2 regions of the Bacillus sp. ISL-39 genome follow, and region 2 is predicted to be linked to the other one. Evidence: predicted binding sites of a transcription regulator. Region 2 holds the regulator's gene; the other holds the start of a gene.

Region 1 (8,203 bases), on a different contig from region 2:
AGCAACAAAGTTTACGAAAAGAGCCTTATTAAACAACGAAAAACAAAAAGGCCCTTCATCCAAAAAAGGACGAAAGGCCATGCTTCCGTGGTACCACCTTCATTCACTTCTTCAGCCAGTGCTGAAAAAGTGCAGCTCAACATCCGTTAACGCCGGTATACGTCCAGGTTTGCCTGGCAGCTCGCAAGGTAGGGTTCAACACGAAGAGGGCGGCGGAGCCTTTCAGCCGGTGGACTCCACTCTCTGACACCATTCCTGTCTACTCGTCTTACTCGAATGCTTTTAAAAAGTTTACGAAATTTTAATAGTGATTATGCAAGATAGACAACCCATATGTCAAGTAGTATTTTGAATAATTATTAGTTTTTTCTGAAAATATAAAGTGAAAATAATGACAATCGACTGTTTTATATGTAAACTTATCTTTATATTGGAAAAATACCGAGTCTATTGAATTTAAATGATTGCCATAATAATCAATCGGTTTACTTTATAGAAAAATAATGTTTTGGGGTGTATGGATCATATGGCTGAATGGAAAGATGGAATTGCCAAACTGACTTTGCCGACGCCTTTCCCGGTCGGTGATGTGAACGCATATTTAATAAAAGGGGACCGGTTGACACTTGTGGACGCGGGAACGAAAACAGAGGATTCCTGGGAGTCGTTCAAATCCCAGCTGTCCGATTTAAGATTGAAGCCGGAGGATATCGAGCAGGTTATCTTGACTCATGACCATCCAGATCATGTGGGAATGCTGGATTACTTTTCACCAGGTCTTGCCGTACATGGCCATCACCTGAATGAAAGGTGGATCAACAGGACTCCGGAATTTGAAAAGGAGCATAAAGAATTCTATGAGAAATTCTTTTTGCAATCAGCCATACCAGAGCAATATTTTGTGCCTTCGATGAAAGTCATGAAAAAGACATTAGTATTTTCTTGTAATCGTTCATTGACAGGAACTGTTCTGGAAAATGACGTTCCGCCGGCACTGCCTGGATGGAGGGTGATCGAGACACCGGGACATGCCCAGAGCCATATTGTGCTCTTGCGTGAAAAAGATGGGACAATGATCGCAGGGGATACGGTCCTTGCCGGGATCTCACCGAATCCATTGCTTGAGCCGCCGCTGCCAGGTGAAAGTGAAAGGCCAAAGCCGCTGGTCCAATATAATGCTACACTAAAAAAGCTGCAGGAGTACCCGATTGGGCTAGTATATACAGGACATGGAACGGAAATAACAGAATTGCATAGCCTGATCGAAAAAAGACTGGCCCGCCAGCATGACAGGGCATTGCAGGTAAGGGGAATGCTTGAAGGCAGGGAACTCACTGTTTTTGGAATTTGCAAATTGCTCTTCCCGACAGTGTATGAGCGTGAACTGAATCTGACCATTTCGGAAACAGTCGGCCAGCTTGATTATTTACAATTCCTAGACGCCATTTCAGTCAGGGAAGAAGGTACATCCTTCGTTTATACAGCAAAATGAGGTGAAAGACGATGTCATCCTTAAAAGGGAAAAATATTATAATTACCGGTGCCTCCGGGGGGATTGGTGCCGAGATTGCCAGGCTTTGCGCTGCGCGCGGAGCGAATCTCGTCCTTCTGGCCCGGAGTATCGATAAATTGGAGAGTTTAAAAAAGGAATTACAATCAAAGTATGCGATCAATGTCCATGCCCAGCAGCTGGATGTGTCTGACCCTGAAGCCATCAAGCGGGTTTTCTCCGAAGTGCTTACTGATATCCGATATGTTGATATATTGGTCAACAATGCCGGCTTTGGTATTTTTGATTATGCTCATGAAGCGAAAATTGAAGATATCAAAACGATGTTTGATGTCAATGTCGTCGGCTTGATGGCCTGCACCTCGATGGTACTGCCTGCAATGAAACAGAGGAGAAGCGGCCATATTATCAATATTGCTTCCCAGGCTGGCAAAATTGCCACACCTAAATCAAGTGTTTATTCGGCAACAAAGCATGCAGTGCTTGGGTATACGAACAGCCTGCGGATGGAGGTTGCTGATGACCACATCTTTGTCACTTCAGTTAATCCGGGTCCAATTGCTACGAACTTTTTTGACGTCGCGGATAAACAGGGAACCTACGTAAAAAATGTAAAACGTTTTATGCTGCAGCCTGAATACGTGGCGAAACAAGTGGTCAACCGCATGATGACGAGAACACGCGAAATCAACCTGCCACGCTGGATGAGTCCAGGCAGCATTGTTTACTCGCTGTTTCCCCGCACATTCGAACTTTTTGGCAAAAGAGTTTTCAATCAGAAATAGTTGGTCAATCAAAGGCTGTCCTGTTTTGCAGGGCAGCCTTTACTCTTATGTTGCCAAAAATTCATAAACCGCGTCATGGACTAGGTCATGCAAATCAGCATCGGGCTCTGCATTTTTCTGGTCTACAATCTTTATGTATATTTCATTGAATTCCGCCTCGCCGAACGGCAGTGAACCATCATGCCGGTACTGTACGAAGCATTTCTGGACCATTTTGCGAATGAGTTCTTTATCCATGTAAACAGCACCTCTTCACCTGATTATACTCCGAAGCTCGCTCTGAAAACACTCTTCCGTAAAAATCTCCAGTCTTGGCATCACTCACCATTTCCACCTTAATTAAGTCAGTCACCCGGAAAATTACCATTGAAACCGAACGCATATTCGCTTAATATAATGGGTATAATGAAACGGAACAGATGTTCTTGTTGTTGGCAGATATCATGCAGAAGGGAGGAAAGAAAGATGGTCGATTACAGCGAAATGCCGCAAAACAAAATTTTATGTGTGGATATGAAGAGCTTCTATGCGAGCTGTTCCGCCGTGATGCTCGGCCTCGACCCTCTTGACTGCTACCTGGCTGTTGTCGGGAATCTTGACCGCCCGGGAAGCGTCGTCCTCGCAGCCTCGCCGCGTTTGAAAAAGGAGTTTGGCATCAAGACTGGATCACGGAAATTTGAAATTCCCGATGATCCCCGGATTGTTGTCGTTGATCCGCAGATGTCCACCTACCTGCGAATCTCCACAGAAATCTCCCGTGTATTTAATCGCTATGTCCCGAAGGAAGCGATTCACACCTACAGCGTCGACGAAAGCTTTATAAAGGTTGACGGAGCTTCGAAGCTTTGGGGAGACGCTGCTTCAATCGCAAAAAAAATCAAAGACGATATTGAGCGCGAATTCCAGCTTCCCTGCGCAATTGGAATCGGGCCGAACATGCTGATGTCGAAGCTCTGCCTTGACCTCGATGCAAAAAAGAAGGGCATTGCTGAATGGACCTATGATGATGTCCAGACGAAGCTGTGGAATGTTTCACCGCTAAGGGAAATGTGGGGAATCGGCCGCCGCGTCGAGAAAACATTGAACAGCATGGGCATTTTTACAGTCGGCCAGCTAGCCCGCTATGACCTGGAGAAATTGGAGAAAAAATTCGGCATCATGGGCAACCAGCTGTACTGGCATGCATGGGGCATCGACTTTTCGGATATCGGCGCCCCAATCATGGAAGGGCAGGTCAGCTTTGGAAAAAGCCAGATCCTGCTTCGCGACTATAAAGAAGAAGAGGAAATCAAGCATGTGATCCTCGAAATGTGCGAGGAGGTCGCACGCAGGGCAAGAAGCCATGGGAAGGCAGGCCGGACCATCAGCTTCGGAGTTGGCTACAGCCAGGATGAATTCGGCGGAGGCTTCCATCGCTCTAGGACAATTGAAGAGCCGACCAATATCACGATGGATCTGTATCGCGTCTGCCTCGAGCTTTTTGCCGAGAACTACACGGGAAAGACGGTGCGAAGCATCTCGATTTCGCTCGGGAACCTCGTCACCGACAGCGAATTCCAATTGAATTTGTTTGAAAAAAACGGCTGGAAAAAGAAAGAGCTTGGCTATGCAATGGACCGGATTCGCAGCCGCTACGGATCGTCAGCGCTCTTAAGAGCAGTATCGTATACGGCAGCCGGAACAGCAAGGCATCGCGCCGCACTGGTTGGCGGGCATAAGGGTTGATAAAAGGAGGAGGAGAGAAAGATGATCCGTGACCGAGGTAGAATTAAATGGACGTCAATGATGCTTCCGGAGCATGTCAAGATGCTGCGTGACTGGGCACAGGAGGACGAATATGAAAAAGAAAAGCAGCTGGATGAACAGCAGCTTGAACAATTGAATGAAACAATCCTCGAAGCGATGGAGTATAACCGCCCGCTCAGCATCACTTATTACAGGCAAAGAAAATATGAATTGGTGATTGGAAAAATCCATTATTGGAATGAGCTTGGGCAGAAGCTCCATATCGTTGACAGATTCGAGGAAATCCACCGGATCGGGATTTCCAGCATTGCCGATGTCAGGCTTGCGGAAGGATGGTAGTCGTCATTTTGAAGCTCAAAGGGACCATCATCTTTTAAGAGCGGTTCACTAGAAGAAATCCTCGTAAAAAAAGAGCAATGGATTCCCCATTGCCCTCGATAGTTATTCCGTTTCATCAGCTTGCGGAGCACGGACAACCGATTCGAAGTTCCCTTTATGGGAAGCATCACAGAACGGCATGTTCTTGCTCATGCCACAGCGGCAAAGCGAGAAAACAGGCTTTATCTCATACTTATTGCCGGCACCATCCAGCAATTCAACATCACCAGTAATCCTTAATGAACCATTATCATTCACTTTAATCGTTACTTTTGACAAAAAAAGCACCCCTTTCCAAATTGTCAGAATTATCTTTGATAGTAAGAGTTAAACAGAAAAATTGCAAGACATTTCGCCAAAGGGTTCTGAAACGTAAAAAATTTCTCTGTATGGTAAAATGAAGCATCGGAAGGGGAGAGCGATCATGAAGCTGAAAATCACCGAAGCTGCATCAAATAAACTGAACGAAAAAATGTCAGGCAAGCAAGGCTATATAAAATTAAAATACGATATAGATGGCTGCGGCTGTGCAGTAAATGGGGTAGCGGCCCTCTGGTTTGAAAGCGAAAAAAATGTGGAAGAGCATCAAATAGAAACGGGCGGAATTCCGATTTATATTGAAAAAGCCAAAGAGGTGTTTTTTGATGAGGAAATGACGCTGGATTATAAAGGTAGCAATGGATGTTTCCAGTTAAAGAGCCCGAATGAATATCTTAATCCAAGAATGAGCTTCTATGACAAAAGAGGGTTATGAGTTTACAAAAAACTGGAAAAAAGGTTAAATAAGAAAGTAGAATGTGAAAATACATAGAAGTTTGACGCAAAGGCAGGGGGAGAAGGATGGGAAAATTGTGGAGGTCAGCCATAACCATTTTATGCGTGCTTGTGCTATCGGCATGCGCTTATAAGACCGCGGGAGAAGCAATCCAAAACGATATTCCGTTCAACATCAAACAAATCGTCCACAAGGAAAAGGTGGAGGATGGATATCTCATCTTTTACACAACAGAGCAAAAAGAAGGCTCAAGCACATTCGACGCGCTGGCAGTCGCCTATATCAAAGGCAGCGAAAAAGAAGGCTGGGAAAATGCGGGGCATAACCACTGGACTTATTATAAGAATGATTTCATGCTCCTGTATGCCGACACTTTCACAACCTTTAATGAAGACGGAACATTGGATACAAAGATTCCGGTGATTTTTGGGAAAGTCTTGAATCCGGACATCAAAACAATAGAAGCTGCAGGACCGGATGGCAAGTTTACCAAAATAGAAATTTTTAAAAAGGAAAACGAACGCTATTATTACGCAATTGGCGATTACAAGGAAGTCAGGGCACTGGACGCCGCTGGCAAAGAAATCGATCGCCAGGGAGAAAAACAGTAAAGGATTGGCTCAGGGGCGAGCCAATCTTTTTTTATTGGAGCTCAGTCTCTAACGGCCAAACGTTGTTATACGAGGAAAGAGAAAAATGTCCGATAGAAGAGCTCTATCGGACAAACAGAAGCCGGAACAAGAGAAATGTGTATGATAGAAAAGCGGATTAGATAAATCAAGCAGATAACGAACCAAAGCGTAAGATGCAGCCTCGCTCAACCTATATTAATGGTCCGCGCCCGTACTTCCATGATCGGCAAAGACATATTCCTCAAGAAATTCATCAAGCACCTTCTCATATTGCTCCCGGTTCTCGCTGTACGATTGAGCATGGAGCCCGTTTTCGGCCATGAATAGCTTCTTTGGCCCTTGTTTCTGTTCAAACAAGGCCTCGGTCATCGATGGCAGGATGAAGTCGTCCTTGCGGCTATGGATGAACAGGATGGGGTTTTTAATATTTTCGATAACCGCAATCGGAGATACCTGGCTCAATGAATATTTATCACGGATGCGGACGAACATGCTGGCAACCGGCAGCAATAGTTTTGGCGGCAAAAACTTGACCTCTTCCTTGATGCGGTAAGCGAGCTGTTCACTGAAGTCAGAGAAAGGGCAATCTGCCACATAGAAGTCCGCTCCATCCTTAATCATGCCTGCATAAAGGAGCAGGGTAGCGGCTCCCATGGACTCTCCGTGGATGCCAAGAAGCAAATCGGGACCCTTCTCCTCCCTTAACCAGTCTACCACCGATTTAAGGTCAAACTTCTCATAATAACCATAGCTGGTGGTCTTCCCGCCGGACTCCCCATGGCGGCGGTGGTCGTAGATAACGGCATTGAAGCCCCGATTCAAAAATAGGTTCATATATTTTACTGAATTGGTCTTGCTCTGGGTAACTCCATGGGCAATGATGATGTAACGGTTTGTGTCGTGCGGTTCAACGAGGACAGCCTTCAATGAGTAGCCAAAGGACGAAGGAATGATGACTTCCGTTTTTGGCAGTGAATCATATTCATCAGGCACCAGATGGCCGGCTTTCGCTTCTCGGTTGAAAATTTCTTCGTCATCTTTCCTTTTTAGGAACATGACTTTATTAGATATAAAAACCCCGAGCGAGGTCAGGACAAACAAAAAAGAAAATAGCACGCGAAACGCTCTTCTCAAGCTCAACCCTCCGATAATCTGTTTTCTTTATTTTACCATTAGTCTGGATAATACAAACATGAAAAAGACCGCCGAATAGGCGGTCCACCATAAATTATTGCTCTGAGTTTTGACGCTTTGTCGGGTGGATCGCTTTTTCAAGATCCTCGGCGGCAATCTGCTGTTTTACTGTATCTGCGTTTGGCTTGCCTTGCTGGCTGTAGCCTTTGTCACGTTTTTGGCTCATGCAACATGCTCCCTTCTTCAAAATTACCTCATCTAATAAGATGGATTTATATTCAGGAGCTTATGCAAAAAGTTAAACTGTAACAGAATTCAGCTTGAAATAAGTGCTTTCAATTTGCCTTGAGAGATGAGGCTTGACCACCTCAATGGCCTTGAGCATCATATCAAGGTTGACGCCGGTGTCGATTCCCATCCTGTGAAGCATATAGACGACATCCTCAGTAGCTGCGTTGCCTGCAGCACCAGGGGCGAATGGACAGCCGCCAAGCCCGCCGGCTGACGTATCAAAGCGGGTGACACCAGCCTGAAGTGAGGCCAAAATATTCGACAGGGCCAGCTTTCTTGTATCATGGAAATGCGCAGTCAGCATCACATCCGGGTAAGCATCCTTTAATTTCGAAAATAAGGAATAGGACTCATGGGGTGCAGCCATGCCAATGGTATCGGCGACACTCAGTTCATCGACCCCGGCATCAACGAATTCACCGCATAGGGCAAGGACTTCATCTTCGTCAACCTTGCCTTCATATGGGCAATAAAAAGCAGTTGAGATGCACGCACGGACAAAATAATCCTTCGACTTAAGCTCAGCAATCAATGGAAGGACCTCGGCAAGGCTTTCGGCAGTCGTTTTATTGATATTTTTCTGGTTGAAAGTATTGCTGACACCAACGAAGACAGCGACCGCTTTGCACCCCGTCATATAGACGCGTTCAATCCCCTTTTTATTAGGAGCGAGGACGATATTCCTCGTGTCGCTGTCAAGACAGTCGGCAACGATTTCGGCAGCATCTCCCATCTGCGGAACCCATTTAGGGGAGACGAAGGAAGTAAGCTCCATTTCTTTGATTCCGGCACCCTTCAATGAATGGATAAATTCTTTTTTCACTTCTGTAGGGACAAAACTCTTTTCATTTTGAAGCCCGTCTCTCGGGCCAACTTCAATTATTTCAACCTTCTTGGGAAGCTGCAGCATTTGATATACCCCTCCTCTTAAGATATCTTAATTGTAAATAGA
Region 2 (8,203 bases):
GAGATAAAATGTTCCGACTCTCTTATAAGTTCAACCAAAGAAGCTTCATTTTCTCCATTGTTAAAAGCCAAAACATTTAATTCCCTTATACCTGTAACATCACCGGTGTTTTCTGGGCGGATGATATAATTAGCGTTTTTCATATTCCTTATACTCCTTCCATACGAGGTTGGATGTCATGGATTCTGAATTCGTAAATTCCCTATAATAACGGCTTTCATTTTCACCAGAAATAGAGTCAATTTCTTTTAATAATGGAATGAGAAATTTCAGGTCTTTGTTTATTTGCTCTTCATTCTGTTTATAGTCGCTGCCGTTCTTTATATTAATGGCCAATTCGCGGTACTGATTTCCAAGGGAATCTAGCACGTCTCCAATCATTGATATTTTACCGTTCATCATATAATATTGTCTGCTTAATATCGTTATTTCTCCAATGTGGGCCGCTATAGTGAATTCACCTTCTTTTTCTTGCACATTTTTGATCCAGATGTTTGGGTCGCCATCACTTTCCAAGAGAGAAATAGAGCCCCGTACTGTGCGTTGAAAGTCATGCCCCAATTGACTCTCAAATTCTGCGATTCTGTTGTACTGGTAAATTGTAATGAAAATAAGTAAAGCAATGACGGCAAAATTCAGGTAGATAATTCGTCTCGCTTTCATGGGAAACGCCCCTTAACACAATTTAGGATTATTTTAACAGTGAATTCCTAATAATGGAATTAGCATTTTTACCTAAATTTAATATTTCAATTTCTTTCACTAAATGACTGGTTATCTGTTATGATAAAAGCTGGCTTTTTGCCGGAATCAATATTTTTGAGGAGAACCTGAATGAAAACTAACCTTCCATTTACCATTACCAAGAATGATACGTTCTTTGATTTATTAGGAGATTATATTGGTGATGTCTTTTATGATATATTGCCTGAAAAGGGCTATGAACTACGTGATGAACAGATTTATATGGCCTTCCAGGTGGAGCAGGCCTTTAAGAATAAAGGAATTGTTTTTGCAGAAGCGGGCGTCGGTACCGGCAAGACATTCGTCTATCTTATTTATGCCATTCTATACGCAAGATATATGGGAAAGCCGGCGATTGTCTCTTGCTCGGATGAGACACTGATTGAGCAGCTCGTGAAAGAGGGCGGCGATATCGAAAAACTTGAAAAGGCGTTAGGGTTGAAGGTCGATGTCCGATTGGCAAAAGCGAGAGAACAGTATGTGTGCGTGAAGAAGCTTGACGACCTTTCAAACACGTCGAATGAAAAAGAAATTCTGGACGTCCATGACCAGCTGCCAGATTTCATCTTTGATGAAGGGGTCTCAATGAATTCATTCACTCGTTATGGAGACCGAAAGGAATATCCATGGGTCACGAATGAAAAATGGGCTTCAATGTCCTGGGATCCACTTCAGCAATGCTCAACATGCAGCTGGCGCCATCGCTGCGGCCAAACCTTGAACCGAGATTATTATCGTCATGCGGGCGATTTGATCATTTGTTCTCATGATTTTTATATGGAGCATGTGTGGACAAAAGAATCTCGTAAACGGGAAGGGCAGATGCCATTGCTTCCAGACGCAAGTACGGTGATATTTGACGAAGGCCACTTGCTTGAGTTCGCGGCGCAAAAGGGATTAACATACCGGTTCAACTCTCAAACTTTGACCACTGTCCTGACAGGATATATGCACCAGGACGTCCGGGAAGAATCTCTTTATTTAATCGAGGATATTCTGGAGCTCCATGATACATGGTTTGACCTTTTGGTTGAAAATTCCTCGGCAATAGAAGGGTCTAATCGAAAAGAAGTACCGATGCTATCAAGTATCAGGAAAACTGCCGAAACTCTGGAGAAAAAGGTTACCGATTTAATGGACCAGCTGGTTTTTGATGCCGAAATGTTCCTGATTGACGAATACCATTTAAAAATCATGGAAGAATATCTTGAGTTTTTCGCCTATGGTCTATCGATTTTCCTTAAGAACGACGAAGGGATATTCTGGCTGGAAGAGAATGAAGTACAAACATCGCTGGTCATCATGCCTCGACTCGTTGAGGATATTTTGAAAAAAGAAGTATTTTCACAAAACATCCCATTTGTATTTTCTTCTGCTACATTGTCCCAGGGAGGAGACTTCAGCTATATAGCGAAAAGCCTGGGCATCGAAAAATATTCCTCCTTTACTGTCGCATCCCCATTTGACTATGAAGAGCAAATGGAACTGGTAGCACACACTGAGGATGATGAAATAAAGAAATGGGACAATATAGGAGAAGACCTTAGATCCAGTAATGGCAGCTCGCTTGTTCTGTTCTCGTCCCCTCAAGAGATGGAACGATTCCGGGCATGGACTGAAAATCAAGAATGGAGTTTCCCTATCTTGTTTGAGGGAGACCGTGAAATCAGTGAAACCGTGAAGGGTTTCCAGAATGACATCGCAACCGTTCTATGTTCATACAGCCTGTGGGAAGGATTGGATGTACCGGGTGAGTCATTGATTCAAGTCATCATTTCGTCATTGCCATTCCCGCCTCATGACCCAGTCTTCCAGGCGAAAAGAAAGCATGCGGATAATCCAGCTGCAGAGGTCGATATACCATATATGCTGCTCCGCTTAAGACAGGGAATGGGCCGCTTGATCAGAAGCAACCAGGATAGCGGAACAGTACATGTATGGCTTACCACTAATCAAAAAGCAGCTTACCTTGTAGAATTAAAAGGTGTGCTGCCTGTTCAAAATATTCATTGGAAATAGAAAAATCCCGAAAGGACCAACCTTTCGGGATTTTCTTTTTCAAATTAGTATCTGCAGCACTTTTTGTGGCGGCGGTCACGATCGTCATCCCGATCATCCCTGGCGCCTGCTACTAAGTCCTCGATTATACAACGGCGCACAGCACGGCAGAGATCATCAAAATCAACAGTTGCCCTGACTTTGTCTCTGTCCCGGTGAGGGAAAAACAAGCCAGCTACATCATTTTCATTACGATTGTATCCCATTAGAAACTCAACTCCTTTCCATCATGAAAGATACTTACACAATATCTTATGTGGAGAGGGACAAGTTGTCAGGGTCTCTACCTATTTTTCTTATAAATGTGCTAGTTTCATACAGATCCAGTTAAAAAGTTTAGTAGATAGATAGAAAAAAGCAAGCGGGGGCCGCTTGCTTTTTTAATGCATATGGCGATATACACCGATCACTTTACCAAGAATCGACACATTTCGAAGGATAATTGGATCCATTGTAGGATTTTCCGGCTGCAGCCTGAAGTAATCCTTTTCCTTGAAGAAGCGCTTCACTGTTGCTTCATCGTCTTCAGTCATCGCTACAACAATATCTCCATTATTAGCAGTCTTTTGCTGTTTGACAATAACATAGTCGCCATCAAGGATGCCCGCTTCAATCATACTGTCACCCATGATTTCCAGCATGAAAACCTGCTCATCATGCGGAACGAGGCGATCAGGTAGAGGGAAGTATTCTTCAACATTTTCAATGGCGGTAATTGGCATACCGGCTGTTACTTTACCGACAACAGGGACATTCACCACTTTATATTTAGGGATACGGCTATCCTCTTCTATTTCGAGAATTTCAATTGCACGCGGCTTTGTAGGATCGCGTCGGATCAAGCCTTTGCTTTCAAGTCTTGCAAGGTGTCCATGGACAGTGGAGCTGGAAGCAAGTCCGACAGCCTCACCTATTTCGCGTACGGATGGCGGATACCCTTTTTTCTTGACTTCGCCTTTTATGAACTCAAATATATCTTGTTGCCGCTTCGATAACTTTGTCATATTCACGCACCTCGTATATTTTCTTGTCCTAATTATACCATGTCTTTTTCATAGATACAAACATAAGTTCGAATTTTTGAGTTGACACAAAACAAATGTTCGACTTATAATGAGAATAGTTAACCGAACATACATTCGTCAAGGGGTGCCGATAATGAAAAAACTATGGGAAAACTATTCATATGCAATAATCCTGCTTGCTGTCAGCTTAATCTTTTCATTCGTCGCAAAAGCACAGTTAAATAATGAAGATGCGTACATAACTGTTACTATAGAAGAAGGGCAATCACTATGGGAGATTGCTGAATCATTTGCCAGTGAACATAGTCTTTCTGAAAATGAATTCGTAAGCTGGGTAGTAAAAGAAAACGGGATTATAGGGGAAACAATCCTTCCGGGCGATGAGCTGGTAATCCCTGTTGAGGCTGAAAAGATTGAACCTACACAGATTGCTGATGCGGAAAGATAGAAATGGAAATAAGGTGACAACATGAAAGCAATTATTTATTGCCGCGTAAGTACAACGAAAGAAACACAGGAAACTTCGCTGGCCAGGCAGGAAGAAGAGCTGCTGCGGCTGGCAGGCAACTATGGTTTTGAAGTAGCCAGTATTATTAAGGAGCAAGCTAGTGGTTATGATCTTGAGAGAGAAGGGATCCTGGAACTGCTGGAACTGATCAAGGATAAGAAGATTGGTGCCCTGTTGATTCAGGATGAGACGAGACTTGGAAGAGGAAATGCCAAAGTCGCGATTCTTCATTGCATCCTGAAAGAAAATGTAAAGTTATATAGTGTCTCCCACAGTGGGGAACTCCAGCTATCCGAATCAGATTCGATGGTGCTCCAAATTGTCAGTATGGTGGAAGAGTACCAGAGGAAAATCCATAATATTAAGATCAAGCGTGGGATGAAACGAGCAGTGGAGCATGGATACAAACCGCAGCGCAACCTAAAAAATCAAGGTGAAAACTCCGGCCGGGAACGGAAAGAGATGCCGGTCGAGGAAATTGTCAGACTGCGGAATAACGGTCTTACCTTTGCTGAAATCACAGCAACACTAAGAGGCTTTGGATATGACGTATCCAAAGCAACGGTAAACCGAAGATATCTTGAGTACATAGAAACAGAGGATTAAGGAAGCTCTATTCTTGTAAAATCGGAAAAATTTTAGTAAGATGACATTTGACGTAATTTTTTACAAAGGAGCTTTACAATGCTATCAAGTGATAAAATTGCTAGAATCAATGAACTGGCAAGGAAAGCAAAAACATCCAAGTTGACTGAAGAAGAAGCAAAGGAACAAACAAACCTTCGCGCGGAATATCTACAGTCTTTCCGATCTTCTATGCTTAATACACTTAAAGGTGTTACCATTGTGGATCCTGAAGGCAATGATGTTACCCCTGATAAGCTCAAGGAAGAAAAAGCGAAGAACAAGCTTCATTAAATATATGAAAAAATGGAATACATACAGCATGTATTCCATTTTTATTTGTAAATCCTTTGAATAGTTAATTATCCAACACTGTAGAGCTTAAGAATCAACAATATGAATATGCAGCTTGTATGATCCTCCTTTATTTTAAGAGGGAAAGCAAATAGATTGAAGTATTTCCGGCTGCTCAAACTATTCGAAATTCTTAAATAATGCACTCTGCTGCAATTTCTTTTTCAGCCACGAAGCAGTGTATTTACATAACAACAGCCAGTTTGTGTCAAAATAGATAACAATACGGCCATTTCTGTCTCTTTCAGGCACAATTTGTTGTATAATAATTTCTCTCGCTATAATATTAAGGATGTAGCTAGTACCTATAGAAAGGATGTATTTTATGTTTAAAGAAATTGATATGCTTTCAATTGATTCCATCCGTACCTTATCAATTGATGCAATTGAAAAGGCAAACTCCGGCCACCCAGGCATGCCGATGGGGGCAGCACCGATGGCTTACACATTGTGGACACGTTATATGAACATCAACCCAAAGAACCCAGAATGGTTTAACCGCGACCGTTTTGTATTATCTGCAGGACATGGTTCAATGTTGTTATACAGCTTGCTGCATCTTGCTGGTTATGATTTAACAATGGATGATATTAAACAGTTCCGCCAGTGGGGAAGCAAGACTCCAGGACACCCTGAGTTCGGCCACACTGCCGGTGTAGACGCAACAACCGGACCGCTTGGCCAGGGGATTGCTATGGCAGTCGGTATGGCAATGGCTGAACGTCATCTTGCTGCAGTCTATAATAAAGATAACTTTAATATCGTTGATCACTATACATATAGTATTTGCGGTGACGGCGATCTAATGGAGGGAGTATCTGCTGAAGCAGCATCACTAGCAGCTCACCTGAAGCTAGGAAGAATGATCGTTCTTTATGATTCGAATGATATTTCCCTTGATGGTGATCTTGATAAGTCATTCTCCGAAAGCGTTGAAGGCCGTTTCAAGGCATACGGATGGCAATATATCCGAGTTGAAGATGGCAACAACCTTGAAGAAATTGCAAAAGCCATCGAAGAAGCCAAGACAGATGAAGACCGTCCAACAATGATTGAGGTCAAAACAGTCATTGGATATGGATCACCTAACCTTTCCGGTAAATCAGATGTTCATGGTGCTCCCCTTGGTGCTGATGAACTGAAGCTTACTAAGGAAGCATATAAGTGGACTTTTGAAGAAGACTTCCACGTGCCAAGCGAAGTATATGATCACTTCAAACAGCAAATTGCTGATAAAGGTGAACAGACAGAGCAGGCATGGAACGAACTTTTTGCAAAATATAAGAGTGAATATCCTGAGCTAGGGGCCCAGCTTGAAACAGCAATGAAGGGTGAGTTAGTAGAAGGATGGGATAAAGACATTCCAGTATACGAAGAAGGCAAGAGCCTTGCGAGCCGTGCATCTTCTGGAGAAGCACTTAACGGCATTGCGAAAAACCTTCCTTACTTGGTCGGTGGATCGGCTGACCTAGCTGGATCAAACAAAACAATGATCAAGGGAACTGGTGACTTCTTCCCAGGTTCATTCGAAGGCCGTAACATCTGGTTTGGTGTTCGTGAGTTCGCCATGGGTGCTGCAATGAACGGTATGGCTCTACACGGTGGACTTAGGATATTTGGCGGAACATTCTTTGTGTTCTCCGACTACTTGAAGCCGGCGATCCGACTTGCTGCATTAATGGGCTTGCCTGTAACATACGTCTTCACTCATGATAGTATCGCAGTAGGAGAAGATGGACCGACGCACGAACCAGTTGAGCAGCTTGCGGGACTCCGTGCAATGCCGAACCTGTCAGTGATTCGTCCTGCAGATGGCAACGAGACAGCCGCTGCGTGGAAGCTTTCAATTGAATCTACAAAGACGCCTACGGCACTTGTTTTGACACGCCAAAACCTTCCAACGATTAAAGACACTGACAAGAACGCATATGAAGGCGTATCTAAAGGTGCTTACGTCATCTCTCCAGCTGGAAAAGACACTGCTGATGCATTGCTTCTGGCTGCAGGATCAGAAGTTGGACTTGCAGTGAAGGCACAAGAGACCCTTGCTTCAGAAGGAATTGACGTAGCTGTTGTCAGCATGCCTTCATGGGACCGCTTCGAACAACAGTCCAAGGAATACAAAGAAAGTGTAATTCCTAAATCTGTCAAGAAGCGTCTTGGAATTGAGATGGGATCTTCACTTGGCTGGCACCGTTACGTGGGTGACGAAGGAGAAGTTCTTGCAATCGATACATTCGGTGCATCTGCTCCTGGTGAGAAGATCTTGGAAGAGTACGGATTCTCTGTAAACAATGTAGTCGCACGCGTAAAAGGTTTACTTGAGCAAAACTAAATAACTAGATATAAAAGAGTACGGAACCAATAATGGTTTCGTACTCTTTTTTGTTTGGAAAAAAATAATGGAAATTCATGTTAAAATAATCTGGGTTTTATTTATATTTTTTTCATCACCTTGCAACTAGAAAGCGGTTGAGTTCGCCTAAAGAATAGAAGCAAACAAGGAGGTGCTGCTTTTGGAACAGAATGAATTGATGCTGCGAATCCAAAATGGAGATGAGTCAGCATTCGCTGAATTACTGAATCCATTGGTTGAAAAGGCATATAAAACGAGCTATAGTATTGTCCGATCAAAGGAAGAGGCAGAAGAAGTCGTCCAAAACGCAATGCTAGAAGCATATCGGAATATCATGGCCGGTAAGGAAATAGTCTATTTTAATACATGGTTTTACAAGTTGGTTTCACACCGGTCCATTGATAGCGTAAGGAAGAATGCAAGAAAGAAGGAAACGGTAATTGAAATTGAAACCTTACAAGATCATCGGGGAGTAGTAGACGCGGTGATTCAGGAAGAAGTGCATCTTGAAATCAATCAAGGAATTCAGTCTCT

The links. Region 2 encodes LexA, which represses DNA repair genes until DNA is damaged. Its sites were predicted from a motif close to CGAACATATGTTCG; they were not measured.
Region 1: the regulator LexA is predicted to act here: its motif matches at 2,669-2,682, upstream of J7E37_RS12510 (Y-family DNA polymerase).

What each region holds. Positions count from the first base shown of each region.
Region 1 covers NZ_JAGGQM010000014.1:26,562-34,764, forward strand. Annotated here, with positions in the region: gene J7E37_RS12495 (MBL fold metallo-hydrolase) at 527-1,492, shown strand; gene J7E37_RS12500 (SDR family NAD(P)-dependent oxidoreductase) at 1,504-2,295, shown strand; gene J7E37_RS12505 (YqzH family protein) at 2,341-2,532, opposite strand; gene J7E37_RS12510 (Y-family DNA polymerase) at 2,761-4,020, shown strand; gene J7E37_RS12515 (YolD-like family protein) at 4,042-4,380, shown strand; gene J7E37_RS12520 (CDGSH iron-sulfur domain-containing protein) at 4,483-4,731, opposite strand; gene J7E37_RS12525 (iron-sulfur cluster biosynthesis family protein) at 4,844-5,173, shown strand; gene J7E37_RS12530 (hypothetical protein) at 5,260-5,805, shown strand; gene J7E37_RS12535 (alpha/beta hydrolase) at 6,022-6,960, opposite strand; gene J7E37_RS22285 (hypothetical protein) at 7,055-7,186, opposite strand; gene J7E37_RS12540 (hydroxymethylglutaryl-CoA lyase) at 7,259-8,161, opposite strand.
Region 2 covers NZ_JAGGQM010000002.1:292,020-300,222, reverse strand. Annotated here, with positions in the region: gene J7E37_RS03290 (GNAT family N-acetyltransferase) at 1-143, opposite strand, end outside; gene J7E37_RS03285 (hypothetical protein) at 130-663, opposite strand; gene J7E37_RS03280 (ATP-dependent DNA helicase) at 835-2,763, shown strand; gene J7E37_RS03275 (hypothetical protein) at 2,808-3,008, opposite strand; gene lexA (transcriptional repressor LexA) at 3,183-3,806, opposite strand; gene yneA (cell division suppressor protein YneA) at 3,961-4,275, shown strand; gene J7E37_RS03260 (YneB family resolvase-like protein) at 4,297-4,941, shown strand; gene J7E37_RS03255 (DUF896 domain-containing protein) at 5,020-5,253, shown strand; gene tkt (transketolase) at 5,639-7,648, shown strand; gene J7E37_RS03245 (RNA polymerase sigma factor) at 7,830-8,203, shown strand, end outside.